4 regions of the Vibrio sp. 16 genome follow, and region 3 is predicted to be linked to each of the others. Evidence: predicted binding sites of a transcription regulator. Region 3 holds the regulator's gene; each other region holds the start of a gene.
The links. Region 3 encodes PurR, which represses purine synthesis genes. Its sites were predicted from a motif close to TNANGNAAACGTTTNCNTNA; they were not measured.
Positions count from the first base shown of each region.

Region 1 (7,386 bases), 1.1 Mb from region 3:
TTTCGCCCTAGCGGTTAGCCATTTGGCCGATAGAATTGTACTTTAATTATCGAGAGGGGCTCATAGGAGCTCCTTTTTTGTTTTGGAGTTTTTGTGTTATCAGAACGCGCGATGCAGATGGTGGTGTTTGCCGCCTTGCTCACTCATAAAAATTTTACCGCTGCGGCGCGCAGCCTGGGTGTTTCTGTTTCTCATGTGAGTAAACAGTTGGCACAGCTTGAAGAGTCGCTCGGTGTTAAATTGGTTCAACGCACTACGCGAACATTTACTCCAACGGAAGCAGGCGAAAATTTTTATCACCATTGCCAAAAAGTTGTGCGAACGATTGAAGAAGCGCAGCGAGAAGTGGAAAGCCAACGCGATGAAGTGGCAGGGCTGATTAAAATTGGCTTGTCGCAGTCATTTGGCACCCTTCATATTCTACCCGCCATTGACGATCTCAGAGTTCGTTACCCGAACCTGCAAGTCGAGATGCATTTGTTCGACTATCGCGTTGATATGCTCCAAGAAGGGCTGGATTTGTGGATAACCAACAACGAAACCTTACCTGAAGGTTATGTGGCGCAAAGGTTAGCTGATAGTCGATTCGTCGTAGCTGCATCACCAGATTACTTGGTTAAGCATAGTACGCCTCATCACCCAAATGAGCTTGTGCAGCACAATTGTCTGATTTATCGCAGTTGGGAGCGAGACTACACAAGCTGGGCGTTTTCGAAACCGGAAGAGCAACTGAATGTAAAAGTGTCAGGCAACTACTCGGTGGACCTTGCTGAAGCGGTTCGAGATGCGGCCGTAGCAGGGTGGGGAATTGCTTACTTAGCGACGTACCTAATACGAGATGAGTTCAAAAATGGGCAACTGATACAGCTTCTTCCTGATTGGCAAGCGAGCCAAGATATGCCTTTTTATGCCGTCTACCCTAGTCGTCGATACTTGCCGACCAAAACCGCCGCGGTGATCGAGTTTATCAAACAAAAAATCGGTGCTCCTTGCCATTGGGATAAGCGATTAGCGCCGTATTTGCAGGGGTTCAAGTCGTGAAAGCGACTCACGATATTGTTTCTGTTTTCAGAAACATCTTTTCTAAATGGAAATAATAAACAAGAGCAAACGTTTAAACTGATTAAAAACAGCATGTTATATCCATGGTGATTAATTGCGCAATGGAAAGTACACTCCATTAACAACTGTGATTTGCATCTCATTTTTAAGCGAATATTATCCGACGCCAATCTTGTTCCCCCAATTTTGTCGGATCTTTTATGAATTCTATTCTTGGTATCGTAGCCATCTTGTTTTTAGCATGGCTACTTTCTACAAACAGAAAAAGTATCAACCTTAAAACGGTATCGCTGGCGTTTGCGCTTCAAGTTTCTTTCGCATTGCTCGTCTTGTATGTCCCTGCGGGAAAAGATGCACTTAATAGCGTGACGGGCGCGGTGTCTAACTTAATCAATTATGGCCAAGAAGGTATAGCGTTCTTATTTGGCGGCCTTGCAACGGGTGGCTTTACCTTCGCTATCAATGTATTGGGCATCATCATTTTCTTTTCCGCGTTGATTTCCGGTTTATACCACATTGGAGTAATGCCAAAAGTGATCAACTTGATCGGTGGTGGGCTCCAAAAGTTACTAGGAATCGGTCGTGCAGAATCACTTTCAGCAACGGCGAACATTTTTGTTGGCATGATTGAAGCGCCTCTTGTTGTTAAGCCGTACTTAAAGCACATGACGGACTCTCAGTTTTTTGCTGTGATGGTTGGTGGTCTTGCTTCTGTCGCTGGTGGTACGTTGGTGGGCTACGCATCACTCGGTGTTGACCTTAACTTCCTAATTGCAGCAGCATTTATGTCAGCACCTGCGGGTCTTTTGATGGCGAAAATAATGGTGCCAGAGACACAAACCGCAGACGCAGAAATAGACATGAACAATGTCGAAATGCCACGCGCGACCAATGTGGTTGAGGCGATGGCAGACGGCGCGATGGCGGGTTTACGTATCGCCGTTGCGGTTGGTGCAACCTTACTGGCGTTTGTTAGTGTGATTGCCATGCTAAACGGTATGCTCGGTTGGGTTGGTAGCCTGATGGGAATGGATCTCAGCTTTGAGCTAATCTTGGGGTATCTGTTTGCTCCTGTCGCGTGGCTGCTTGGCGTTCCTTGGAATGAAGCGATTACCGCAGGCTCTTTGATTGGTAACAAAATCGTGGTTAACGAGTTTGTTGCATTTATTCAGTTAATGGACGTTAAGGCCCAACTGAGTGAGCATTCACAAGCAATTGTCACTTTTGCTTTATGTGGATTTGCCAATATTTCAACGATGGCAATGTTGATTGGCGGTTTAGGTAGTGTTGTTCCTGAAAAGCGCCCGTTTATTTCTAAATTCGGCTTTCGAGCGATTGCCGCAGGTGTGATGGCGAACTTAATGAGTGCGTCGATTGCGGGCGTTATCTTGAGCCTATAAGCATTGCGAACAGTATTTACCAATGCTCTAAGCACCACGAATTAAGTAAACATTAAAAAGGGGTTGATGTGCTACCACATCAACCCCTTTTTTGGTTTCTTAAGAGTCGTTACTTCTTAGTGTGGAACTGCTCACAGGCAATCATGGTGTTTTCGATAAGGCTTGCTACTGTCATCGGGCCAACGCCACCAGGAACAGGGGTAATGAAACTCGCTTTTTCACGGGCTTTGTCATACTCCACATCGCCTACCAACTTTCCTGACTCCAAACGGTTGATACCCACATCGACCACGACCGCGCCTTTTTTAATCCAATCACCGGGGATAAAGTTCGGTTTACCAACAGCAACCACAACAACGTCTGCTTGGCGAACATGGCCTTCTAAGTCTTTGGTAAAACGGTGACAAGTCGTAGTGGTACAGCCTGCTAGCAGGAGTTCAAGCGTCATAGGACGACCCACGATGTTTGAAGCGCCGACCACAACAGCGTGCTTGCCGCGCAGTTCAATGTTGTAACGGTCAAGTAGCGTAATGATGCCTTTTGGTGTGCAAGAACGAAGTTTTGGAATGCGTTGTGCCAATCGCCCTACGTTATAAGGGTGGAAACCGTCCACGTCTTTTTCAGGCGCAATGCGCTCAAGAACATGCGTTGTATCAATGCCTGCCGGAAGGGGCAGTTGAACCAAAATACCGTCAATCTCAGAGTCTTTGTTCAGTTCATCAATTAGCGCAAGCAACTCTTCTTCCGATGTGGTTGCAGGAAGGTCAAAAGACTTGGATACGAAGCCAACTTCTTCACAAGCACGACGTTTGCTACCGACATAGACCTGAGAAGCGGGATCTTCACCCACGAGTACCACAGCAAGACCTGGGGCGCGCAAACCGTTCTCGATACGAGCTTTTACGCGTGCTGCAACTTCGGATCGAACAGTTTGGGAAATGAGAGTTCCATCTATATTTTGAGCAGTCATGACTTTCCTTTTGAATTGATAAGGCAAATTATTGGCGCAGCATTGTCGCAGAAATTCAGTTTAACATCCATACGCAAACGTTTGCTTTGAGGTGTTTTTGAGCGCTTATTGATTTGATGACCTTTTTTTAGGCATTCAGATCAGAATGTTATGAAAACCCGTTGATTTAAGCGTTTGAACTCGTATAATCCTCCCCTGTAGCGCGCCCTTAGCTCAGCTGGATAGAGCACGTCCCTTCTAAGGATGTGGTCATAGGTTCGAATCCTATAGGGCGTGCCATTTATTCGAAAAGCCCCGATAGCTCAATGAGTTGTCGGGGCTTTCGCGTTTTGGAAGCAATGTTTTATGCTTTGGCTAGAGATGCTTTTATCGTAAAGAAGAAATGTATGAGCACGATGCGAAATTTAGCCCTCTTTGATTTTGATGGCACCATCACCAGCGAAGATACCTATTCAAAATTTCTATATTTTGCCACACCTAAGCCACGGCTTGTTATTGGGTTATCTTTCATATGGCCTGCGATTGCTTTATATCGATGTGGAGTGTTGCCCGCCAGCCGTTTGCGACCTGTACTCTCATTTCTCGCTTTTTGTCGACGTGATGTAGACGAGGTAGAGTGCCTTGCAAAACGGTTTACCCAACAATATTTACCAAGCGTGATCAGAGAAATTGCTCAAACGCGTATCGATTGGCATTTAGAACGTGGCGATGATGTTTTTGTTGTGTCGGCAGGCGTGAACCCGTATTTGAGTATCTGGACTGAAAATCAAGGTATCAAGTTGGTGTGTAGTGAGCTCACTAGACGCAATGGTCGATTCACTGGTCGCTACCAAGGTGGTGACTGCAGTCGCGAGAACAAAGTTCGGCTGCTAGCAAGTCGTGTGGATGTTTCCGCTTACACTAAGGTCTTCGCTTATGGCGATACCTTCGAAGATGTCCCCATGCTGCGTATTGCTGATGAAAGCTACCTTAACTGGAAACCATTCGGTGAAGTAACGCCTGACTCCATTAAAGCATCTTAAAAAAGAAACGCTTGCAGCGAGTTTTCACTAAAATAAAATCTATATCGAAACGTTACATATTAGTTCTGCTGATAAGTTAAATAGCAGTCAATATGCCTAAAGATGTCACGGAAATAAGGTGTAACGTTTTATGGAACAAGTCCAAGATAGTTCTGAACTTCAACTGCAACTTGCCAGCCGAGGTTCTCGCTTAGTCGCTGCGTTGATAGATTCTATCGTCTTATCTATTTTCATACTTCCCTTGATGTACTTTACGGGAGGATTTGAGAGTTTTACTCAATCCCCCCCGACAGAGCCAAGTTGGGGGTACCTATTTTTACTAGGTATTCTCAACTTCATTTTATTTGCTATTATCAACCGTAATTTACTGCGAGATAAAGGCCAGACAATTGGCAAAAAATGGATGAAGATAGGAATTCGCAATCAACAGGGGGATCTACCCAAGCTTAACGAGTTACTGTTCAAACGGTACGCCTACTATTTTTTGATTGGTTATGTACCGCTTATCGGTGGTGTGATAAGCCTTGTTGGCGTTTTGCTCATCTTTGGTAGTTCTAGACGTTGTTTGCACGATATCATTGCCTCGACGCAAGTTATTCGTTTGAATGATTGTTAACTCAAAGGCAACCGCCATACTATAGCAACGCAGATTAGCGTTGCTTTTTTGTTTCTGTACATACGCAACGCTTTTCGGTAGCATGACCTCCCTTCCATGAATGAACAGTGTTTGTTCAGCTTCGATTTTAGTTCTTCAGTTTAGACATCATGCGCAGTATTCACACTAAAATTAAACCTGAGTTTGAGCCTTTGTTGTCAGAGCTTGCGCTGCATGCACTGCTTCATCTATACACGAGTAACGCAGGTAAGGTCTCACTCAAGCGCTCACGCAGCGATGTGAATGATGTCATTTCAGGCTGGCTCAACAAGGCATCTAACAGTAAGAAATATAAGCCGTTTAAGAAGAAGATCCGTTCGCTTGTTACTCACGCACGCTCACAACGTCTCGACATGGAAGCGATGTTGGAAAATTTGTTACCGCCTGAGGGTGGGGATGAGTTACCTCACCTTGATAGCTTCCTGCTGCTCATCAATACACTAGAGAAAGAGCTAAATACGACGGTACTGGTATCAAGTCCGGAATCCGTCGACCTTCAGTTTAATCCCAAAGGGTGTTTGCTGTGTGTATTGTCTCAAGATCTGAATGCGCATTTTAGCGAATGTAACCGCTTTATCGCCGATATTTCGATGTTGTTCCGTGGTACCAACGGTGAGAAACATGCTTTCTTAAGAACGATTTACTCATCCTCAATTTTTGAACATAAAGTCGAATTTGAAGATGGGGAGTTTGTGAGGATAACTTTAGTGCTTCGCTAATTAAACGTAGTGCAACTAAAGTTTATTTATCTCTGGGTTGTTTCTCCCAATAACGCTTATTAAAAATGAGTTAGCGGGTTTTTAATAAAAAATGGTTTTATATTATCATTCTCCCTTACGAGTTACTTACTGATTATAAGTGTATCAATAATGAGATGTCTCATTATTGAACAGAGATTCCCCCCATCTATTATTGAAGTCTTTCTTATATCCAACGATATTCTCGCTTCCTAAAATAAAAAAGGAAGTCCGTAATGGAACACAAATATATTTCCCTGACAGCAGTGTTAATATCGTTGAACTCAATGACGGTTTTTGCTTCTGCTGAAGAAGGTGTAGGTTGTATTGTTAGCAAAGAAACTGGAGATAAATACTGTTTAAACGTAGGGGAGCGCTCAGGTTATTCTCTCCCCTCTTTTATTTATGAACATGAAGTTGATGTTTATGCTGGTGCCGGCGCAGGGGTGATGCTTAGTGATTGGGACAATTTATCCTATAACCGTTTGGCGGTTTTTACTGGTTATACTCCCAATTCAGAACTAGAAGCTGTAAAAGCATATAATGGTAAAGTACTAGACTTCTCTGCACCTCGTTCAATGCGAGTTGTTTCTCGCTCTCCTGAAGTCGAACCAGTATTGGCTTGGTCTTGGCAAGGAAGCAGCTTCATGCCGGAATATGACCAAGTGATTGTTTCTCCGGTTGTTGTGCAGTTGAACGATGATAACAACGATGGAAGTATAGATAACCAAGATACTGCGGATATTATCGTCATTACGTTTGAGGATAATCAATATACCGACGGCGGATTAGTTCGTGCGCTGAGTGGTGTCGACGGCAGTGAAATTTGGGATTACAGCAACGGTGGTGTTATTGCCGATGCGAGGTATTCAGTAGCAGCTGGTGATCTCGATGGAGATGGAATTGTCGAAATCATTACCAGCAATCGAGGAAGTACCCACTACAACGTTCTCGATAACGCAGGTAACCTGAAGAAAAAAATTGACAAAAACCAGACGGGTGGCCGTACTATTGGACAAGTTAGTATTGCAGATTTGAATAACGATGGGACTGTCGAAATTATTGCACCAGATGGTGTCTATAATTATGACTCTGGTCTGTCACTATTTAGTTATGCTTGGACGCCTTCCCCTATATCTATCGATTTTGATAGTGACGGAAAACAAGAAGTATTTGCCGATCAAACTCTATTTGACAGAAATGGTGGGGCGATTTGGAACCATCAATCAGCGAGTAAGGTTTGGTTTTCTTCTGTCGCGAATCTAGATAGCGATGTTAGCCCTGAATTAATTGTTTCGTCGCCAGCTTCCAAGTCCACATCTGAAAACAGTTTCATCTCCGTTTTAGAACATGATGGGACCGTCAAATGGAGTGTAAATAATACAAGTAACCCTGGTGGAGGAGTGCAAGCTGTTTCCAATTTCTTGGGATACCCTGTTGAAACCGTAGTGAAGGAATCAGATCTTTTTGGCTTCGAGTATGGTGATGATAAGCGCTTAGCTGTGGGTAATGACAGCTTGTTGTACGTAAACTCTGGTCT
Region 1 covers NZ_OY808997.1:1,557,120-1,564,505, reverse strand. The annotation lists gene U9J37_RS06865 (lytic murein transglycosylase) at 1-46, shown strand, start outside; gene U9J37_RS06860 (LysR family transcriptional regulator) at 94-1,041, shown strand; gene U9J37_RS06855 (NupC/NupG family nucleoside CNT transporter) at 1,263-2,462, shown strand; gene folD (bifunctional methylenetetrahydrofolate dehydrogenase/methenyltetrahydrofolate cyclohydrolase FolD) at 2,572-3,432, opposite strand; tRNA gene U9J37_RS06845 (tRNA-Arg) at 3,635-3,711, shown strand; gene U9J37_RS06840 (HAD-IB family hydrolase) at 3,819-4,454, shown strand; gene U9J37_RS06835 (RDD family protein) at 4,585-5,070, shown strand; gene U9J37_RS06830 (DUF2913 family protein) at 5,220-5,828, shown strand; gene U9J37_RS06825 (beta-prism lectin domain-containing protein) at 6,083-7,386, shown strand, end outside.
Region 1: the regulator PurR is predicted to act here: its motif matches at 3,502-3,521, upstream of folD (bifunctional methylenetetrahydrofolate dehydrogenase/methenyltetrahydrofolate cyclohydrolase FolD).

Region 2 (7,386 bases), 670 kb from region 3:
ACGCTACCAACCTCTCGATTGATAGCGTAAATATTGAAGATCGTTCGTTGTAGATGATTAGCTAGGGCTTACTGACAGTGAAGCCGAAGTATCGCTGAGACTATCACTCATAATTTCAGCCACAAATTGAGCCCGCGCACCTAGAATGATTTGCAAGCCACTTGAACCCACTTTTATGACTCCCATCGCGCCGAGGTCTTTGATTCCCTTCTCATTCACAAGTGACTGATCTTTAATCTGTAGGCGCAACCTGGTAATACATGCCCCTATCGAAGTAATGTTCGCGGCACCACCAATCAAGGTTGTAATTTCACTCGCTAGCTCTTCATTTTCTAAGGTAATAGCCTTACTTTGCGTATCCTCACGTCCAACCGTTTTCAAGTTGAGTTTTCGAATTGCAAAGCGGAAAACCGTGTAGTAAATCGCAGCCATCGCTGAGCCCCAAAGAATCACATTGAACCAGTTGGTTTTAAAGCCATCCATCGCTGGAAGAACCCCAAATGAAACAAAATCAATGATACCTGCAGAGAAGGTTTTACCTATGTGAACATCCAGCGCATACGTCACCGCATAAGACACCCCAGCCATAATTGCAGAGAACACATAAAGCACAGGCGCGACAAAGATAAACGCGAATTCCACTGGCTCTGTAATACCGGTAACAAAAGAGGTAAGTGCAGCTGAACCCAAAATACCCGCTGCTATTTTTTTGTTTTTGTCATTCGCTTCGTGATACATCGCTAAACACGCCGCAGGGAAAGCGAACATGTAAATTGCAAAGTTGCCCGATAGGAATTTACCTGCTTCTTGGTATTCGCTGGTTGAGAATGTTTTGACGCCATCTTCGAGCATTTTAAACCAAATCGTATGATCGCCGTTTACAATAGTTCCAGCGGCGGTGGTGTACTCCCCGAAAGAGAACCAATAAGGGCTATAAAAGATATGATGGAGGCCAACTGGAATTAGAGCGCGTTCCATAAATCCGTAGATGAACGTTGAGACATACATGTTGCCGCCATTCGCCATGTGCGACAGCGCATCAATCCCTGACTGAATATATGACCAAATATAAGGTAATACTAACCCGATGAGAAACGCAGAAAATGCAGTCACAATAGGAACAAAACGTTTACCGGCAAAGAAGCCAAGGAAATCAGGCAGCTTAGTATCATAAAAGCGTTGGTACATAACGGCAGCGAGAATACCAGCGATAAGTCCACCAAAGACACCCGTTTGCAATGACGGAATGCCCATCACCATCGCATAACGACCACCACCGATCGCCATCTCAGGCGTAATACCTAACGCGACCCCCATGGTTGCATTCATGACAACCATCGCAACAATCGCAGCTAAGGCGGCGATCCCAGATTCCTTAGTCAAACCAACGGCAGCCCCCACGGCAAACAGCAAGGCTAAGTTATCAAATATGACGCCCCCAGCACGCATCATAAGCGGGATATCGAGCTTAGCGCCAAAGGCGAGCAGTAGACCTGCTGCTGGTAAGATGGATATAGGCAGCATCAATGCCTTCCCTATCAAGGAAAGCTTAGATAAGCCTGTTTTTAAACTATCTAGCATAATACAGTCCTTTAGTATCGATGGATTACCAAAGAACACTACCAACAACGACGAAGCCTAAGGTTACAAATAGAAAGCAGTTTGTAACTCATCCCTTACAATCTTCTTGTCATGGCTAACAAATACTTGGCTAAACGGAATGACTGATTAATCACAGACGGCCGATTGCAGTCCATCCTTAGACAAAAACCAAGGAGAAGTTACCTAGACCGCAATGTGAATTTATTCAACTTGATTGATATATTTTTCTTATGCATAGTGCGGCGGAGTATGTCGTTTTTCTATTGGCTGTTTCTATTCTAGTTTTATCAACCAAAGGAAATGACTATGTCTGGATACCCAGCCACTCACTTTTGTAAACAATGCGAACAAGAAACGCCCCATAGTGAAGTGCTTGTCAGAAAAAACAGCAGCTACGACACGGACACTTCTCTTTTAGGTCGAATCAAATTGATGGCTCATACCTTTATCAATGGTGGTCATTACTATGACATGGACAGATACGTCACATGCAAAGTGTGTGGTCACAAAGAGAAAGATAACTGGGGTAAAGAGTTTGAGTAACCGCTGCGCAGACTTAACTTGAACGCATAAAAAAACCGAGCCAAATGGCTCGGTTTTCTCTTTTTCGTTGATACGAACTAAATTAAGAAAGTAGTTCTTTCGCTGTGTTCACTACGTTTTCTGTAGTGAAACCGAACATCTTGAACAGTTCGCCTGCTGGAGCAGATTCACCGAACGTTGTCATACCGATGATCTTGCCGCCGAAGCCAACGTACTTGTACCAGAAGTCAGCAATACCCGCTTCGATAGCGATACGCGCAGTTACGTCTGATGGTAGTACTGCTTCGCGGTACTGCGCGTCTTGCTTGTCGAAAGCATCTGTAGATGGCATTGAAACTACGCGTACTTTCTTACCTTCAGCTGTTAGTTCAGCAGCAGCGTTAACCGCTAGCTCAACTTCAGAACCTGTTGCGATAAGGATTAGCTCTGGCTTGCCAGCACAATCTTTCAGGATGTAAGCACCTTTAGCAATGTTAGCTACTTGCTCTTCGCTACGCTCTTGCTGTGCAAGGTTTTGACGAGAGAAGATTAGCGACGTTGGGCCGTCTTTACACTCGATAGCCAGTTTCCAAGCGACTGCAGACTCAACTTGGTCACATGGACGCCATGTGCTCATGTTTGGCGTTAGACGTAGAGACGCCATTTGCTCAACTGGTTGGTGAGTTGGGCCATCTTCGCCAAGACCGATAGAGTCGTGCGTGTAAACCTGAATGTTCTGAACTTTCATCAGAGCAGCCATACGCATCGCGTTACGAGCGTATTCCATGAACATTAGGAAGGTTGCGCCGTATGGTACGAAACCACCGTGTAGTGCAATACCGTTCATGATCGCTGTCATACCAAATTCACGTACACCGTAGTGGATGTAGTTACCCGCTGGATCTTCAGCCGACACAGACTTAGAACCAGACCACATAGTAAGGTTAGAAGGCGCAAGGTCAGCCGAGCCGCCTAGGAATTCTGGTAGCATAGCACCGAACGCTTCTAGCGCGTTTTGAGACGCTTTACGTGATGCGATGTTTGCAGGATTTGCTTGCAGGTCAGCAATGATTGCGTTTGCTTTCTCTTCCCACTGTGCTGGTAGTTCACCGTTTAGGCGACGCTTAAGCTCAGCGGCTTCTTCAGGGTATGCCGCGGCATAAGCATCGAACTTAGCATTCCATGCAGCTTCTTTTTCAGCACCCGCTTGTTTTGCATCCCACTGTGCATAAACATCAGCAGGAATTTCAAATGGACCGTGCTCCCAACCAAGTTGCTTGCGAGTCGCTGCAATTTCTTCTGCGCCTAGTGGTGCACCGTGACAGTCGTGAGAGCCAGACTTGTTAGGCGAACCAAAACCGATCACTGTTTTAGTACAAATCAGAGTTGGGCGAGGATCCGCTTTAGCGGCGATGATTGCTGCGTTGATCGCTTCAGGATCGTGACCGTCTACCGCTGGGATTACATGCCAGCCGTACGCTTCAAAACGCTTAGGTGTGTCATCAGAGAACCAGCCTTCAACGTGACCATCGATAGAGATGCCGTTGTCATCCCAGAACGCAATCAACTTACCAAGACCTAGCGTACCAGCTAAAGAACATGCTTCGTGAGAGATACCTTCCATCAGACAGCCGTCACCCATGAATGCATAAGTGAAGTGGTCAACGATATCAAAGCCTTCTTTGTTGAACTGTGCTGCCAACGTCTTCTCAGCTAACGCCATACCTACAGCGTTGGTGATACCTTGACCTAGAGGACCTGTCGTTGTCTCGATACCTGGTGCGTAACCGTACTCAGGGTGGCCTGGTGTCTTAGAGTGAAGCTGACGGAAGTTCTTCAGATCGTCAATCGATAGCTCGTAACCCGAAAGGTGTAGCAAAGAGTAAATCAGCATAGAGCCGTGGCCATTTGAAAGAACGAAACGGTCGCGGTCAGCCCATTCTGGGTTTGCTGGGTTGTGGTTTAGGTGAGAGCGCCAAAGAACTTCAGCGATATCAGCCATACCCATAGGGGCGCCTGGGTGGCCAGAGTTAGCCTGTTGTACACCATCCATGCTTAGAGCGCGGATAGCATTAGCGAGATGTTGACGAGAAGACATGTCAGCTCCTGAGTGCATTAAGCGAATCATATAAATGTGGGCGATAATTCTCTCAAAGCGAATCTAGCTGTGCAAACGTTTTCCAAGCCATTTGTTCACAAATTTCCGACCTTTCGCAGCAAATCGCTCGAAGTTACTCATTTGAAGCCAATTTAAGGCAAACGTTTGGTTTTATCTAATAATAAAAAAGAGCTTGTAATTCGAGCATTCAAAACTAGAATAGACGTCTAGATGTAGATACACCTACAGTTTTTAATATTATTGAATGCTGGAGTGTTACCAAACCTCCAACATTAACCAGATATAGTGGAGCTAACATGGCTAAGCACCTATTCACTTCTGAGTCGGTATCAGAAGGTCATCCAGATAAAATTGCAGACCAAATTTCTGATGCTGTTCTTGATGCAATTCTAGAACAAGACCCAAAAGCACGTGTCGCGTGTGAAACTTACGTTAAAACCGGTATGGTCATGGTTGGTGGTGAGATCACGACTTCAGCATGGGTAGATATCGAAGAGCTAACGCGTCAAACCGTGCGTGAGATTGGCTACGTTCACTCTGATATGGGTTTTGACGCGGATTCTTGCGCCGTTCTAAACACTATCGGTAAGCAGTCACCAGACATCAACCAAGGTGTTGACAAAGCCGACCCTAAAGAGCAAGGCGCAGGGGACCAAGGCATTATGTTTGGTTACGCAACCAACGAAACAGAAATCCTAATGCCAGCACCTATCACTTACGCACACCGCTTAGTTGAAAAACAAGCAGAAGTACGTAAGAGCGGCAAACTAAACTTCCTACGTCCAGATGCGAAATCTCAGGTAACGTTCCAATACGATCAAGGTAAGATTGTGGGTATCGATGCGGTTGTTCTTTCAACTCAGCACTGTGACTCAGTATCAACTCCTGACCTACGTGAAGCGGTAATGGAAGAGATCATCAAGCCAGTATTGCCGTCTGAGTGGATCAACAAAGAAACTAACTTCTTCATCAACCCAACGGGTCGTTTCGTAATCGGTGGTCCAATGGGTGACTGTGGTCTAACTGGTCGTAAGATCATCGTTGATACCTACGGCGGCGCAGCTCGTCACGGTGGCGGTGCGTTCTCTGGTAAAGATCCATCAAAAGTAGACCGCTCTGCAGCATACGCTGCACGTTACGTAGCGAAAAACATCGTTGCGGCTGGCATGGCTGATCGTTGTGAGATCCAACTTTCTTACGCAATCGGTGTTGCGGATCCAACCTCTATCATGGTGGAAACGTTCGGCACTGAGAAAGTCTCTCACGACATTATCGTAGAAGCAGTTCGCCAGAACTTCGATCTACGTCCATACGGTCTACAAGAGATGCTGAACCTACTTCAGCCTATCTACAAGAAGACAGCAGCTTACGGTCACTTCGGTCGTGAAGAGTTCCCATGGGAAGCGACAGATAAAGCAGCGATTCTTGCAGACTTCGCAGGTCTTAAGTAATTAGAACATAAGACATAATCGAATTTAAAAGGGCTTTGGGGAAACCAAAAGCCCTTTTTCTTTACCGAGAAAAATACCGATGAAAGTTGTATTTTTTTGCCATCGGGTCAATAGTTAAAAATATGTTAATGGGATAAATCTATATTGAATTTCATCTCGTAACACAAGATAAACTCTTGCCCCAACCAAGAAGTCAACGATCCGGGCATCGAGTTTCCAACACATTCGGGCAGCCAAACCGCCCGGTGAGAACAGAGAATCGATCAAGGAGGATGTATGCCTCGTACGGTGAATCCACACGACTTCAAAGAGAAACATAAAGAAGTCCCAGACGCGGAATATGCTCGCACCATTCCGTGTAATCAAGTAAGCGTTTCAGCGCCATTTCATTGGCTCTCGTTGGGCTTACACGACTTTATCAGAATGCCTCTTATCAGCGCATTCTATGGTTTATGCTTTATGGCCGCCGCGATTGGTATTGTATTACTCGTTCAATGGCAAGGAACTCACCTCGTGGTGATGCCTAGCCTAGTTGTTTACATGCTAATCGGCCCTTTCCTCGCTCTCGGTTTATACGATGCGAGTTGGGAAAGAGAGAAAGGACACAGCGCCAGCCTGCTTCATTCAATGAAAGCGATCGGACGCAATTCGACCTCTCAATGGGCATTCGCGGTCTTGCTGGCAGTATGTATGATTTTCTGGATGCGCATCGCTGCGTTGCTTCACGCCTTATACCCTTCCGTGCAAGGTGCTCCGCTCACCGAATTTATGCCTTTCCTCGTGATAGGCTCTCTAGTTGGCTTTATCCTCGCTTGTGTTGTGTTCAGCATCTCCGCATTTTCAATTCCACTGATGATGGAACGTCACGTCGATATGATGACCGCGGTATTTACCAGCTTCAATGCCGTTAAGTCCAACATTCCGGCTATGATTGTGTGGGCAGGCTTAATTTGTGGCGGTATTTTGGTGGGCTTCGCCACTTACGGGATCGGCATGTTGTTCACAATGCCAATACTCGGCTACGGCACTTGGCACGCATACCACGAAACCATTAAGAAGAAACATCACCCTTAACAAGAATACCTGTTTCGATCTATGATGCGCCCCAACCCTTTTGGTTGGGGCGTTGTTTTAGGAGTAAATGTGGATTTAGAACTCGATTATCGTGCGCACAAAGTCATCGCAGAGTGTCTATTCCAAGCGCAAAACGCCTTCAAACGTCAATTCCCACAACCTTCACTCAACTACAAGCTGCGCGGTAAAGCTGCGGGTAAAGCTTATCTACAACTCAATGAAATCCGCCTCAATCCAACCCTGTTTAAAGAGAACCAGCAGGCATTCTTAAACGAGGTGATCCCCCATGAAGTGGCCCATTTGATCACCTATCAAGTCTATGGCCGAGTAAGACCACACGGTAAAGAGTGGCAAGGCGTGATGGAAGCCGTATTTAAAGTCCCTGCAAAAACGACGCACTGCTTTGAAATCACTTCAGTGCAAGGGAAGACCTTTGAGTACCTTTGTGCCTGTACCACCTACCCTTTGTCGATTCGCCGACACAATAAAGTACAGCGAAAGCAAGCCAGTTACCGCTGTCAGCAGTGCCAACAGACACTCGCTTTCAGTGGTAAACAACTCTCCTAGTTAATTGTTTTCTCAGTAATACAAGCCAGCAATGCGTGCTAGACTGTAAGC
Region 2 covers NZ_OY808997.1:2,898,229-2,905,614, reverse strand. The annotation lists gene U9J37_RS13520 (PTS transporter subunit EIIC) at 58-1,581, opposite strand; gene U9J37_RS13515 (hypothetical protein) at 1,909-2,145, shown strand; gene tkt (transketolase) at 2,228-4,222, opposite strand; gene metK (methionine adenosyltransferase) at 4,540-5,694, shown strand; gene U9J37_RS13500 (DUF2189 domain-containing protein) at 5,971-6,768, shown strand; gene U9J37_RS13495 (SprT family zinc-dependent metalloprotease) at 6,838-7,335, shown strand.
Region 2: the regulator PurR is predicted to act here: its motif matches at 4,376-4,395, upstream of metK (methionine adenosyltransferase).

Region 3 (7,386 bases):
ATGGTCGGCTTCCAAGAGAAACCAGAAAATCCTAAGTCAATCCCAGGGGATCCAGAGCACGCATTGGTTTCAATGGGTAACTACGTTTTTGAAGCGGATCGATTGTTCTCTGAGTTAATTGAAGATGCGGATAACCCAGATTCGTCCCATGATTTCGGCAAAGACATCATTCCAAAAATGTTCCCATGCGGAGACGTTTACGTTTACGACTTTAGCACCAACCGAATCACAGGTGAAAAGGAAGAAGTATATTGGCGTGATGTAGGTACGATTGGCGCGTACTGGGAAGCACATATGGACTTGTTGGAAAAAGATGCACCTTTCTCGCTCTATAACCGCAAGTGGCCGCTACACACTTACTACCCACCATTACCACCCGCAACGTTTACTGACTCAGATAACGGGCGTGTGCAAATCATCGATAGTCTAGTATGTAACGGCAGCTATGTGCGTGGTTCAAGAATCGAGAAGTGTGTGCTTGGCTTCCGCAGTAATATTGCATCGGCGTGTGATATCAGTGAAAGTATCCTTCTGGGCGACGTGAAAGTCGGCGAAGGCTGTGTATTGCGTCGTGTAATTGTCGATAAAGATGCTGATATCGCACCGGGCACTCAAATTGGTGTGAACCTTACGGAAGATAAAAAGCACTTCCATGTGTCCGATGAAGGCATCGTAGTTATTCCAAAAGGAGCTCGTGTTGGCTACTAAGAATTTATCTATTCTATTCGTAGCATCGGAAGTCGAAGGATTGATCAAAAGTGGCGGCTTGGCGGACGTGGCCAAGGCGCTTCCTGAAGCGCTCCGAGAACTCAATCAAGACGTTCGTTTAGCGTTGCCCGCTTATCGAAATGTAAAAGGGATAGAGCAAGCGCAAGTCATTCTGGAAACACAGCTAGAGCACTGGCCGCATACCTCGTATAAAGTTCGTGAACTGTCGATTTCTGGTGTCGTTGTTTATGCGATCGATTGTCCTCAATATTTTGACCGTCCTGAAATGTACGCTGAAAATAACCAAGCTTACGCCGATAATGGTGAGCGATTTGCCTTTTTCAGCGCTGCGTCTCTAGATATGCTGCAAAAGCTTGATTTTCAACCGCATATTGTCCACGCCAATGATTGGCACACTGGACTGGTCCCATTTTTGCTCACACATCGTTATGGTTCATGCCCGTTTTTCGCTAAAACTAAAAGTGTTTTATCGATTCACAATGCAGTCTTCAAAGGTGTGTTTAGCTATGATGAGTTGCAATGCCTACCTGAGTTTCATGCTCGTTACGCGCCTGATGCGGCGGTGAGCCCTTCGCACGTCACCATGCTAAAAGCTGGGGTGCTAAATGCAGATAAAATTAATGCTGTGAGTCCGAGCTACGCAAACGAACTGAAAACCGAACTGGGTAGCCATGGCATGGCCGCCGAGTTTCAGCGTCGTGCGGATGATCTAGTGGGGATTTTGAACGGATGTGATTATTCTGCTTGGAACCCTGAAACGGATGCATATCTGCCTGCCAACTATCGAGCTAACCGCCAAAGTATGGTTAGGGGGAAGCGAGCGTGTAAGCGCAGCTTGCAGGAAACGGTAGGACTGGCTGAAAAAGATGTCGCTATGTATGGAATGGTGTGTCGCCTTACCAATCAAAAAGGTGTGCATTACCTATTGCCTATCCTGTCACAGTTTTTGAAGCACGATGTTCAACTTGTCATTGTTGGTACCGGTGACCCGGTATTGGCTTCGCGCCTGAAAGAGGTGGAAGCGCTGTTCAGCGACAAATTCAAGTTTGTCGAGGCCTATGACAATGGGTTAGCCCACTTAGTTGAAGCTGGTTCGGATTTCTTCTTGATGCCTTCGGAGTTTGAGCCTTGTGGTTTAAACCAAATCTATAGTATGGCTTATGGCACTTTGCCTATCGTCCGAGGTGTTGGAGGGTTGAAAGATAGCGTTAACGACTACGATGAGAACCCTGCGATCGCAACGGGTTTTGTATTCGATGAGCCTGAACCGATTGCGTTGCTTCTTGTTTTACAGCGCTCGTTGTTGCTTTACGCACAACAACCTAACGAAGTAAAACGCGTGCAACTATACGCGATGGAGCAAAATTTCTGCTGGAGCAAAGCGGCGGATGAGTATTTGACGCTTTATCACAGTGCGCTTAATAGCTAACGGAACAAGCTAAGTATATTGAGGCGTCGTATGACGCCTTTTTTTGTATTTTTTCAATTTTAGACAAGATAAGTAACACGAAATGACATAAGCTGAATTAAAATTGCATTAGTTTGTGCTAATCTTCTGCTTCCAAGTTATTCCAGTAAGAAACTCTGAACGTCACTATGAACTCTGAAATGCTATTTCACAAAACATTTGAACACCCAACAAGCAATGAGTGGGTGGTTTTTGTGCATGGAGCCGGAGGCAGTTCGTCTATTTGGTTCAAGCAAATCAAAGCGTACAAGCAGCACTTTAATTTGTTGCTCATAGACCTAAGAGGGCACGGGCGATCAAATCAGCTACTAAAGGAGATCATGGCGAACCGCTACACGTTTAAGGCGGTCACGCAAGACATTCTCCAAGTTCTGGATCACCTCAAGATTCGATCAGCACACTTCGTTGGGATGTCTTTAGGAACGATCATCGTAAGAAATATCGCAGAGCTTGCCTCGGAGCGTGTGAAATCCATGGTGCTGGGTGGGGCAGTAACACGCCTGAACACGCGTTCACAAGTGTTGGTGCGTCTCGGTAACTTATGTAAACACATCGTGCCTTATATGTGGTTATACAGCTTATTTGCTTATATTGTGATGCCACAGCGGACACAGAAAGAATCACGTCACCTGTTTATCCGCGAAGCCAAAAAACTGTGTCAGAAAGAGTTTAAGCGCTGGTTTATACTCACGGCAGAAGTAAACCCATTAATGAAGTATTTCAAAGATAGAGAATTGCCAATTCCGACGCTGTATCTAATGGGAGAGCGAGACTACATGTTTATTAAGCCAGTGAAAGAGATGGTTGCCGTTCACCAGCAGAGTCAATTGCTTGAGATTCCTGATTGTGGACATGTGTGTAATGTAGAGCGTCCGGAAGAGTTCAATCAGCATTCGATTGCCTTTATACAACAGCAAATTAAGGCGACTTAATCTGCTGCGGTGCCGCATTGCCAGCAAACCCCAAATTGTGATTCGTTGACTTCTCCACATTGACTGCAGTGCCAGTCGCTACCATTTTGCGTTGTCCTAAATTGGTCGATGATCTCATTCGCCTGATTGCGCTTATTTGGTTCTAAAAGCCAAACATAAGGCTCGCTGTTTTCACCGAATGGGATTTCTCCCTGCAACCCGAATATCCCTTCACCACGAACTTCACAGCTGATGTCTTGAGACTTTAGAAGCTCACAGACAATGTGAGCTTCTGGAGGATTACTCGCTGAGTAGATTTTCATGACGCCGAGCCATTCTGTGCGGATGGCGATGACTTAATTTTATTCATGACCCATTTCGCAATGACAGGGAAAAGACCCAGTAAAGCAAATGACGCTAAGACGGAAGGCGAGACAATGCCTGAAAGGCTCTCAATTTGCGCTAACTGAGTACCCGCGTTTAAGTAAACGGCTGTGCCGGGTAACATACCTAGTTGGCTGACAAAATAGAATCGAGTTACCGAAATAGGCGTTAATCCCATGAGTAAATTAATAAGGAAGAAGGGGAAGACAGGAATCAACCTTAGTGAGAATAGATAAAACGCCCCATCACGTTCTACACCTTGGTTAATCGCACTCAGCTTATCGCCAAACTTTCCTTGCACCCAGTCTCGCAATAGGAAACGGCTGCTTAAAAAGGCGAGCGTTGCACCAATGGTGCTGGCAAAAGAGACCAACAGCAAACTTGTCCAAAACCCAAAGAGCGCAGCGCCCAAAAGCGTAACAACGGCTGCTCCAGGAATGGAGAACGCGGTTATGGCGACGTAGGCGAAAAAGTAAGTCAATGCGGCGAAGACGAAGTTTTCGCTGATGTAATCTGAGAGTGCAAGCTGCTGTGCTTTCGCGTTTTCGAGCGTCAGGTATTGCCCAAAGTTCATCGCCAGAAAGGCGATAAGCGCAACTAAGACTATCCCCAAGATCAATTTTTTATTCATAATCGCGTCCTTTAATACTCTTCGCAAGGATAACTCTGACCCTATAGTTACATACTTAAGTTAGTATAGGGAATGATTGATATAGACAATAAGAACGAGAGCGAGAAGAAAATATTTCCTTAGAGACTAAAAAAGCCAGCAAGTGCTGGCTTTTTCATCGATTGATTGAGCTAGTTGCTCAATTTATTCAGTAGTTCTTGTCTTCGGCTTTGCGGTATAACAGACCAATGTGTGCCCCTGATTGCTCCCTCTAGTGCCCACAGCAGTTCAACGCTCACTTCTGCTGAGTGTGTCGATTGAATCGCCTTGTACGCTTTAACAGCGCCCGCTTCTTCTAAAGATTCGACATCGTCAATCCCGGCTTTCTTTAGCATTCTTTCCGTTGCCAAGCGCAGGTTGGGTAGGTCTTTCAAGCGATTTGGTTTCGCTTTCGATTGTACTTTTTTCTCTTCTTTTGCTGCGATCAGCGCTTGTCTTGCCAATGCCAGTGTTTTTTCATTGTCTGAGGAAATGTCATCGCTCAAAGCAAAATATTTAGTCACAACGGGAAAACCACGTTTTTTGTAGACGTAGGGTTCCAAAGAAAGGGCATTGCACTGTTTGATTAACTGAGCATCCGCTCTTACATGAAGCTTATCGTTGACCACTAAAGCAAACATCGTCTCATCTGCGAATATGCCGAAGCCGCCAAACATTGAACGAGACTTAATTTGACCAAGTTGCTCAAATAGTCTCATTGAGTCTTTAAGTATTGGTTTATCCATGCTGTATTTTCTCGGTGTATATGTATACGCCACCAATTCAGGTCCGAGAGATTAGCAAAATAATGCAGAAATTTTGTCAGTAAGGTGTCATACAAGAAAACACTTCGTAAAATCTCGACGAATTCCATGTCTGCTCATACTCAGTATTGAGACGCGTCCAGTTTACGAGAAAGCTTAATGTACTAGTTTTGCATTTTTGCCATCGGCAACCCCGCTACCTTGTATAAGTATACTTAAGGCCGGAGGCTTTGCGTCCCATCCTTTCGAAATGGTTTGCCCTGTTCGTGGCATTGATCGAACAAGTTAAGAATAAATAATATTTGAGGTAAGTATCACACTTGTAGTGAGTAAATGTGATCTTAGTTCAGTAATTTGGCGGGTTATATGCGCCTGACTGATAATTAATCAAAGAGTCAGGCGCTGAGTGATGATGTTATTTGTTGAGGTTGCGCACGGTACAGCGCTCGACAATTTCAGGGTGCATCTCAAACACTCGCTTGTCGTGTTCTTTGTCCTTGATACGCTCTAACAAAATTTCGAACGCGTTCTTACCGACACGTCGTTTCGGTTGGTGAACAGTCGTGAGCGGTGGAGAGAAGTATTCCGCTAACTCGATGTTGTCGTAACCAATAATGGACATATCTTCTGGAATGCGGATACCTTTTTGTTGTAGGCGGCTCATTAGACCCAGTGCCATCGTATCGTTGAAGCAGAAAACGGCACTCGGGCGTTTATCCATTGCAACAATCTTGTCTGCGGCTAGGACTGCAGTGTCACATTCAAAGTTACCTTCAAGGATCCAGTCTTCATCAACTGCCAAGTTCGCTTCGTTCATTGCTCGCTTGAAGCCTGCGATACGCTCCTGACATGCTGCTTTTTCGAAGTGCCCGCTCAAACAAGCAATATCTTTGTGGCCACGCTCAATCAGGTATTTAGTCGCTAGATAGCCGCCTTCTTCTGAGTTGTCGATGATTTCTGAGTTGTCGATGATTTTGTCAGCTTGTGAGCTTTCAGGGCCCCAGTCCATGACCACTTTAGGAATGTCTTTATGACGGTCAAGCATTTCGCTGAGTTCTTCTGTGAGGTCAGAACACATGACCAAGATGCCGTCTACGCGCTTTTCTGCAAGCATGCGGATATAGTCGCGTTGCTTCTCATAGATGCCGCCGGTATTACACAAAATCAGCGTGTAACCTTGGCGGTAACAGTAACTCTCAACACCATCAATAACTTCTGAAAAGAAGAGGTTTGTTGATTGAGTCACCAGCATGCCAATCGTGCGTGTTGTATTACACTTTAAGCTTCGAGCAACGGCACTAGGCGCATAGTTCAGCTCTGTTACTGCTTCCATGACCTTTTCTTGGGTCGCTTCGGCAACAAAACGCGTTTTATTAATTACGTGAGATACAGTAGTTGTTGATACGCCGGCTAAGCGCGCTACGTCTTTTATGGTGGCCATAAGGTTTTGTCCTGTCGATGACTGCCACGAAACAATATTCCTAAGTGTAGGATAATCTGGCAGAAAGTATCAGAAACACAAAAACCGCTTATAATTAGCGGTTTGTATTTAATTCGTTCATTTTTATCGTTTGCGGTCACGATTCTAGACCGCAAACAAACTAAGCGCAAATAAAAAGGTTTTTGTTCCCTGCTCGTGGTCACAAAAGCTCGTATTTATTCGCCTTTTAGGTAGCGAGAGTCAAGTTCCATAAACGCAACCATTAACATCACAATGGCAGAGTAGAATCCGAAATCATCTAAAGCTTTGCACTTAGCGGCGAACTTTGGCACCCAATTAAGTAGTGCGTGGCTGATGAACTTGTCTTGCTCTTCAAGTGCGTTTTCCATTTCAACATCACTTTCAAGTTCATTCGAGCGAATAATCAGATTACCAAGGAAGTCGAGTTCAATCGCGATATGATCCGCAGGTTCATTTAGGTTTTCATCAACTTGGACGCCATGCTTTTGCATTAGTGCTTCCATTTCTCTCGCCGGCTCATCGTTAAGCAGTCCGCTTTTGCCTACATACATCGACGCATATGGAAGGGCAGAGTCTCTGTCTGATTTAAGGAATAAGTCACAAAAATCTGCGGCTAATTCAAGCTGCGCGTCTTCACGGTCCATAAGTCGATTTAGTGCATCAACTAAGTTGTCGACAGAAGGTTTTAGATCTGGGTTGTCGCCAAGCCCAGAGAGAAACGAACGAATCTCGGCTGAATGGTATTGGTCTAACGCCTCTTGAGTGAGCTCTTTCGCCAATAAGCTCGATAGCCACCAATAGATTTCTGCGCGTTTTTCATTGAATGATTTAATTTCTTGCATTAGGTCAGGCTCCTAAAATAACTGCGCTTAGTGTACCCAATAAAGATGAACAGCGATAATGTCAGCTGTATAGAATTGAGTCTAAAAATGGAAAAATATGAACAGATGACCTAGGTTTGTCTTGAATCAAGAAAAAATCATCTTTCTTGGTTTTAAAGTAACAAATACTAGAAATGT
Region 3 covers NZ_OY808997.1:483,465-490,850, forward strand. The annotation lists gene glgC (glucose-1-phosphate adenylyltransferase) at 1-708, shown strand, start outside; gene glgA (glycogen synthase GlgA) at 698-2,158, shown strand; gene U9J37_RS02195 (alpha/beta fold hydrolase) at 2,326-3,129, shown strand; gene U9J37_RS02200 (putative signal transducing protein) at 3,126-3,431, opposite strand; gene U9J37_RS02205 (TVP38/TMEM64 family protein) at 3,428-4,123, opposite strand; gene U9J37_RS02210 (TfoX/Sxy family DNA transformation protein) at 4,294-4,887, opposite strand; cyclic di-GMP riboswitch class I at 5,089-5,175, opposite strand; gene purR (HTH-type transcriptional repressor PurR) at 5,321-6,346, opposite strand; gene torD (molecular chaperone TorD) at 6,562-7,209, opposite strand.

Region 4 (7,386 bases), 570 kb from region 3:
CATTCTATTCATTGCACTTATATTTCTCCACGGCTGTACGGCAATTCCTGAGCGGGTAAAGCCCGTCTCTGATTTTGATGCCAATCGTTACCTCGGCACATGGTATGAAATCGCTAGGCTTGACCACAGCTTTGAACGTGGGCTGACGAATGTCTCGGCAAACTATTCGTTTAACGACGATGGCACCATTAAAGTCATCAACCGAGGTTGGAGCGAAAAAGATCAAATCTGGAATGAAGCCATCGGCAAAGCGAAGTTTGTTCAAGACGCTGATGTCGGTCATTTGAAAGTTTCCTTTTTTGGGCCGTTTTACAGCAGCTATGTCGTCTTTTATCTCGAACCGGATTACTCAACTGCGCTTGTTTCTGGCTATAACAATGAGTATTTCTGGATTCTATCTCGCAACACCACCATTCCAGATTACAAGCTGAATAAATATCTCCGCATTGCCGAACAAGCAGGGTTTAACACCGAGTCATTGATTTTTCCGTTTCGCTCGGCCGAGTGACCAAAGTGCGGTGAATAAACTTCTCAATTGAATTTTAGTGACGCGCCAATGCGTGGACGGCGTGCGAGGGGTGGTTTCGATCAGGTATCGATAGGTTTCCTTATCAAAAGTCACCTCCCCTCCATGCGCTGCCAGTAGACGCTTCGGAGCCATTTCAAATACCCTTTTTACTGAAGCTCGGTACTGATTCGGGTGGAATATCGGAAAGGGAGAGATCAAACGCTGCTTAACTTCAACAATTAGATCCGCCACATAAAGCAGGTCTTGTTCGCGGTGGTATAGTGACAAGTCTCTATCGGTGTGACCTGGTGTTTCAATTACCCGCCAATCTTCAAATCCGGGTATAACATCGCCCTCTCTAACCCTTACCTGAGGATGTAAATGGCGACTATACCAAAGGTTTCTCTTCGGCTGATTCTTGCGCTTAGCCACCCACATGGCCAATGCAATATCCGTTAGGTGCATAATGAAACCATCTGGCCCCGAGTACCACTGATTAGGGCGGTCCGCCGACACCAATGTACACCCCGTGCGCGCCCGCAGTAAATTGGCTCCACCAGCATGGTCAGGGTGCATATGGGTAATCACCACGACTTGTAGATCGGTGATTGGTCTTTTTAACTTCAGGGTGACGAACTGCGTTATATCATCAACATCCGCTCGGCTTGCACCATCGAGCAGCATCAATTTATCGGGATATTCGGCTATATACAGAGTTTGTATATAGCCTTTGAGAGTGTGGAGTATCATTCGCAATTATTAACAAGTTATTTACACTTGTTAATTTAGCGAGTCCTCAAGAAATGGAAAGAGCAAAAACTCTAAGGTGTGAATTTGCTACGACTTTAGAAGCCCCGTTTTTTCGGCAACTTCAGCCACAACGGCATCCAAGTTTTGCGCTATTTGTTTCAATGTCTGCTGTTCTTCTTCGGTAAATGGATGGCTCAGAACAGATTCCGCCCCATTCTTACCAACCACGGTTGGTAGGCTTAGAACAACATCATTAATACCATACTGCCCATCAAGAAGAGTCGCCACAGGCAATACTGAGCGTTCGTTAATCATTATCGCTTGGATAATTCTAAACACACTGGCAGCAATACCATGAGTGGTATTTTGTTTACGCTTAAATATCTCATAGCCAGCTTGCTTTACAGACTCTAATAACTCGTCCGCACAGATTCGGTCGATATGGTGAGTATCACAATAGTAGTCTGCAGGCTGCCCAGCGATTGAAATCAAACTTTTGGGCGTGAAGCAGTTGCTCCCATGCTCACCCAACACATAGCCAAACACGTTTTTAGGGTCTAAGTTGACTCGGTTTGCCACTATGGTCATCAGACGCGCAGTATCAATCACACAACCGCTACTGATCACTTTAGAGCGAGGAAACTTGGTATTTGTCGCGATAAAATGCGCCACAATATCGCAAGGGTTCGATACGACGATCAAAATGGCGTTTGGCGCAACTCGCTCAACTTCTTTGGCAATTTCAACACCAATTCGGCTATTGACCTCAGCCAAATCGATTCGAGTCTGACCCTGTTGGATTTGTGCGCCTGCGGTAATCACCACAATGTCCGCGCCAATCAGGTTCAAATAATCATCGGTTGGCACTAAGTGAGTATTCTTTGAAAACGTTAGTGCTGCGGTGTGGCGAAAATCGAACACTTCACCTTCGGCACGTTCAAGATTTTTATCAAGCAATACCAGCTCACTCACACTGCCTATCGTCAGGAGGTAGTTGCACACCCCCACCCCAACGGCACCAGCACCAATTACTCCAATTTTCATGTGTTCATCCCTGTGTTTCTTACGACAAATTGCTAATAATCACATCAATTATAGCAATTTAATTTTACCTTCTAAATAAGTAATGAAGGATCTCACTAGAAACCTAGACTATTGCTAGCGGCGAACTCTGAAAAGCCTGCCATCGGTGCGATAAAATAGAAGAGCAAATAAGATCAAGCTGCACCCAATCAGTTTGTTGGTTGAAAGTTGCTCGCCGTACCAGAGGATACTTAATATCACCGTCCAAATGGGTTCTAACAACATGATGAGCGCCGCGTTGCCTGGGTTACATCCCTTCTGGCCAAGTGTCTGCATCACGTATCTTAGACTGGTGGCCAGAACCGCGCTGGCTGCAAACCACCCCCAGATTGACGAATCGACACTGACTGGCGGCTCCTCAAGCAGAAGTGACATCACCAAGGCAATCAAGCCCGTCACAAATAGCTGTATACACGTAAGCAGTAAGATTGGAAGCTTTTGCGCTAGCTTGCTATTAATATTGAAATGAAGTGCTAACAAACACGCATTGGCAAGAAACCAAATTTGCCCGGGCGAGCTATTCCAGCCTCCTTGCAACGAAAGAAACGCCAATCCAGCGATGGCAATTGGCATCGCAAACCAAAATGCACGCTTTGGCCGCTCTTTAAACAGTGCCCAAGCCACAATTGGCACAATGATCATCGACAAACTGACAATAAACGCCCCTTCTCCAAGGGTTTCGCTTATAGAGATAGCGTGGACCCAAGCCAAAAGTGCCAGAGCGAGAATACCGCCCCCACCAATGGCTTGTGCTAGCTGAACGCGACTCAAGCGTCGAAATGCCCGAAAACACAATGGCAGTAAACAAACCGAAGCAACCAAAAAGCGAAGACCTATAAAACCGAAAGGCGGTAAGCCTTGAATGGTTTCTTTGGAAAATATCCAGCCCAGACCTGCCAACATCGTTGTGGCAATAAGTATCCAAGCAGCTTTACGTTCAGCGTTCAAAATCAAATCTCTTCGTTATTTTTTATTGTTTTGTTGTTTGGCGATAGTCTCAGATTTTTGTAGTGACAACCACTCTTTAGCGCTAATCTAACCGCTCATTATTTTTTGATTGTGTTAAGCAAATGAATATAGTCGGACACCGAGGCATTGCCGGTCATTACCCTGAAAACACCCGAGTGAGTATTGAAGCTGCGATAGAGCTCGGCCTCAACTGGATAGAAGTCGATATCCAACCAAGCAAAGATGATGTTCTTGTGGTTTGCCATGATCACACAGTTGATCGATGCAGTAATGGGAAAGGTCGAGTTGATACACTGACCTTAAGCGAACTACGCCAGCTTAATTTTGCCCATCGTTATCCTGAATGTTCTCCGCAAACAATATTGACCTTGAGTGAGTTGCTCGACATTGCCAATCGGCACCGCATCAAGTTAAACCTTGAAGTGAAAATCGATCACCATGACCCTGAACACGTTGTCGACCTCCTTGCGCACACCCTCAAAGGCATTGAGCTGCCAAAAGAGGCGATTCTGTTTTCGAGTTTTAACCACGATGTCGTTCGCCAGCTTAGAAAGCAGTTTCCCACCCACGCCATTGCCGTTTTGTCAGAAAGATTGAAGAGAAAAGATCGACTTCTTCTAGAAGAGGTTCAAGCCGTTGGTTGCAATCTCAACCACCTCTGGACAAGCAAACAACAGATTTCATCTCTGCAAAAGCTCGGCTATAAAGTCTGGTGCTACACAGTAAACAACCCAAATCGCTTAAAGCGCCTTAGCAATCTAGATGGTATTTTTAGTGATTATCCTGAGCGCTTTTTTAACCCCTAGAAAGCGCGAAATTAGAACCAGTCGAAATTAGCGCCCCAAACCACAAAGCCTCAGCATGAAGATGACAAGATACCAAGCTGGTTCAGAATATCTTGACACTTAGGGGCCATTTCCAACAAACAACCTCTCTGGCTTTATACAGTACTTTCTCCACAGTACTGTATAAAGCCATGTGCGTTCACTCACAGTTTCTCATACTTAGATCACTTGCAAGAAAACAAAGGTAATCATTTAAATTCAACAACTTAACTTTTATTCTCGCTCAAGAGCTTCTATTTTTCGATTAAAAAGACAACAAAAAGTCTTGATCACTTCCAGCAAACAAACTACTGTATACACATACAGCATGTATGAAAGGACAGTATTATGATTCAGTTTCAACCAACAAGTCGCTCGGTTTCTAAATTCAATGTTCTCGCTCAACCTACCCAGCCGATGAACATCGATGACACCGTTCTTTACCGCTTAGCGAGCCTATCGCACCAAAAGCAATGGATTTTGTTTACTGCTGAATGTCCACGTCCCGACTACGAACAGTTCGCTTCATACAATGTCAGCTGTAAAAAGATCATCCAGATGAGAGCATCTCAAACTCAGTCAGAGGTAGAGATTGTGACCAAAGCCATTCAGTCGGGTAACGCAAGTGCCGTTGTCGCGTCCAACCAAATTTCAGAATTAGATCAAGCGTTACTTACTGACCTCGCTAACCAATTCCAGTGTGCGGTCTTTTTTGTTGAGGGCAGATCATTCCAGTACCACTAATAAGCTCAACATTTACACTGTCTTTGTCCCCTCCCTTTGTGAGGGGCTTTTTCTTTTTATCACATCGCCATTGCGCCGTTAAAAAATTAAGCAAACGTTTGCTTTTTATCTGGAAGCCTCGCTAAGTTCTGGTATTATGCACTGCAAATCGAAAGCAAATTACGTCTTTCACCCATTTTTGACAAAGATAGGAATGTCTAAATGAGTCTCGCCGATCAAGTTCTCGCCGTAAATGACGATCTTCCAATTCGCACAAATAAGCCAGTTCATAGCGGAAAAGTACGCTCTGTATATTGGTTAACTGAAGAAGACAGCCAACGCCTTATTCAAGAAAAAGGCTACGATGTTGCCCCTGATGCGCCTTTAGCCATCATGGTTATCAGTGACCGCATATCGGCGTTTGACTGCATTTGGCATGCAGAGGGTGGATTGCAAGGTGTCCCAGGAAAAGGCGCTGCCTTGAATGCGATCTCTAATCACTGGTTTAGCCTATTTAAAGAAAATGGACTCGCCGATAGTCACATTCTTGATATCCCTCATCCGCTAGTTTGGATCGTTCAAAAAGCCAAACCAATTATGATCGAAGCGATTTGTCGCAAATACATCACGGGCTCGATGTGGCGTGCCTATGAAAAGGGTGAGCGTGAGTTCTGTGGCATTGAACTTCCAGAGGGACTCGAGCGCGATAAAGCACTCCCTGACTTGCTGATGACTCCTTCAACCAAAGGCATTCTTAAAGGTATCCCAGACGTTCCAGAAGCCGATGATGTCAACATCACTCGTAAAAATATCGAAGACAACTTTGCTGCCTTCAACTTTTCCAAACCAGAGGATATAGCACTCTACGAGAAGTTGCTCCGCGAAGGGTTTGGCGTCATCAGTGATGCACTGGCCAAAGTGGACCAAATCTTTGTCGATACAAAATTTGAGTTTGGCTACGTTCACGATGCTGCAGGCAACGAAAAACTGATCTACATGGATGAAGTCGGTACGCCAGATTCATCCCGTATTTGGGATGAAAAGGAGTATCAAGCCGGTAATATTGTCGAGAATTCAAAAGAAGGATTCAGACAATTTTTGCTTAACCACTTCCCTGAACCAGATATCCTTCTTAACAAAGAACGTATGCCTGAACGTGAAGCACTGGCGCGCGAAAACGCATTGCCTCTTGAAGCGCTTATGGATATTTCCCGCACATACACAGGGATCGCAGAAAAGATTACAGGTCGCCCAATTGAGCTAAGTGATAATCCAAAGCAAGAGATTATCGATGTCCTTGGATCTCAGTATGGTCTGATTGACTGATACCTATAAACACAACGCCCCATATTTGGGGCGTTGTGTTTAATACGATTATTTATCTTTTCCACCACCATTGCCGCGATCGCTGTTTTTTCCTCTGTCGCTGCGGTCGGGCTTTTCCTTTTTCTCTTTACGATTGGCGTTGGACTTTTGCTTTTTGTTATCAAGCAATGCGCCTGTGCCATTACCTGGGTTTGAGTATTTTGCGTGAGCCGCTAACTCTTCTTCGCTGACAAAACCATCTTTGTCTTTATCAAACGAAGCGAAGGCACTTAATGAGCTCTCTTCCTCTTCTTCACCGTCGTCCATCGTTGAGCGAAACGCATCAAACTCTTCTTTCGACACGACCCCGTCTTTATCCTCGTCCATGACTTGAAAATCTGGAGCAACCTTCACCTTGGTCGCTTCATCCATATCGTCCTCATCAGCCAACACTGGATTAACCACCAACAACAAACCAATGGTCAATAAACTTTGTACCTTCATGTTTTCCTCCTAGTCCAACACGATCTAACTATTAAGCAATAAATTAATAGCCATTGTTACTCTAGTATAGAAGCGGAATAGCACTTCCACACAACGAGCACTTTGCAAAGCAGTCAACGCGGATATAATGCAGTAGAAACTGACCAACAATGTTACGCCATGGATTTTATTGCCCTTTCCCGAATCAGCATGAAGCACTTAACGGTACTTCACGTTATGCTTTCAACCAGCAGCGTGACTAAAGCGGCTGAGAAATTATGTGTCACGCCCTCTAGTGTAAGCAAAACGCTGTCACAACTTAGAGAGCAGTTAGGTGATGAGCTCTTTTATCGAGAGGGAACCTTATTGCTCCCAACCTCCTTTGCTCTGAGCATTGCTCCGCAAATTCATGGTATTTTGTCGAGCATGAACGGTATTCTTCATCAAGGAGAATTCGAACCTGCCAGTTTTACCGGCACCATTTCATTGTCTATGCGCGAAAGTACCTTCGAGCTATTTGCCGAGCGAATTGAACAGATCTGCCAACAGTTGTCCTCTGCTAAACACGTTCAGCTTTTCGCTAAAGAGCAAATGAACTTTGATTCGTTGAGCCGCGGTCAGGTCGATTTTATGCTGCTGCCCCACGATGTGAGCCAACCGCCAACACGTAGCCGCGATTTGATGTGGCAGCAGATCATGGAAGATGAAATGGTCTGTTTGCTTTCGCCCACCCACCCTTTA
Region 4 covers NZ_OY808997.1:1,055,000-1,062,385, forward strand. The annotation lists gene U9J37_RS04665 (lipocalin family protein) at 1-508, shown strand, start outside; gene U9J37_RS04670 (MBL fold metallo-hydrolase) at 476-1,258, opposite strand; gene U9J37_RS04675 (lactate/malate family dehydrogenase) at 1,346-2,302, opposite strand; gene U9J37_RS04680 (DMT family transporter) at 2,417-3,289, opposite strand; gene U9J37_RS04685 (glycerophosphodiester phosphodiesterase) at 3,412-4,116, shown strand; gene U9J37_RS04690 (SulA-like leucine-rich domain-containing protein) at 4,483-4,878, shown strand; gene U9J37_RS04695 (phosphoribosylaminoimidazolesuccinocarboxamide synthase) at 5,080-6,183, shown strand; gene U9J37_RS04700 (EF-hand domain-containing protein) at 6,232-6,666, opposite strand; gene U9J37_RS04705 (LysR family transcriptional regulator) at 6,826-7,386, shown strand, end outside.
Region 4: the regulator PurR is predicted to act here: its motif matches at 4,965-4,984, upstream of U9J37_RS04695 (phosphoribosylaminoimidazolesuccinocarboxamide synthase).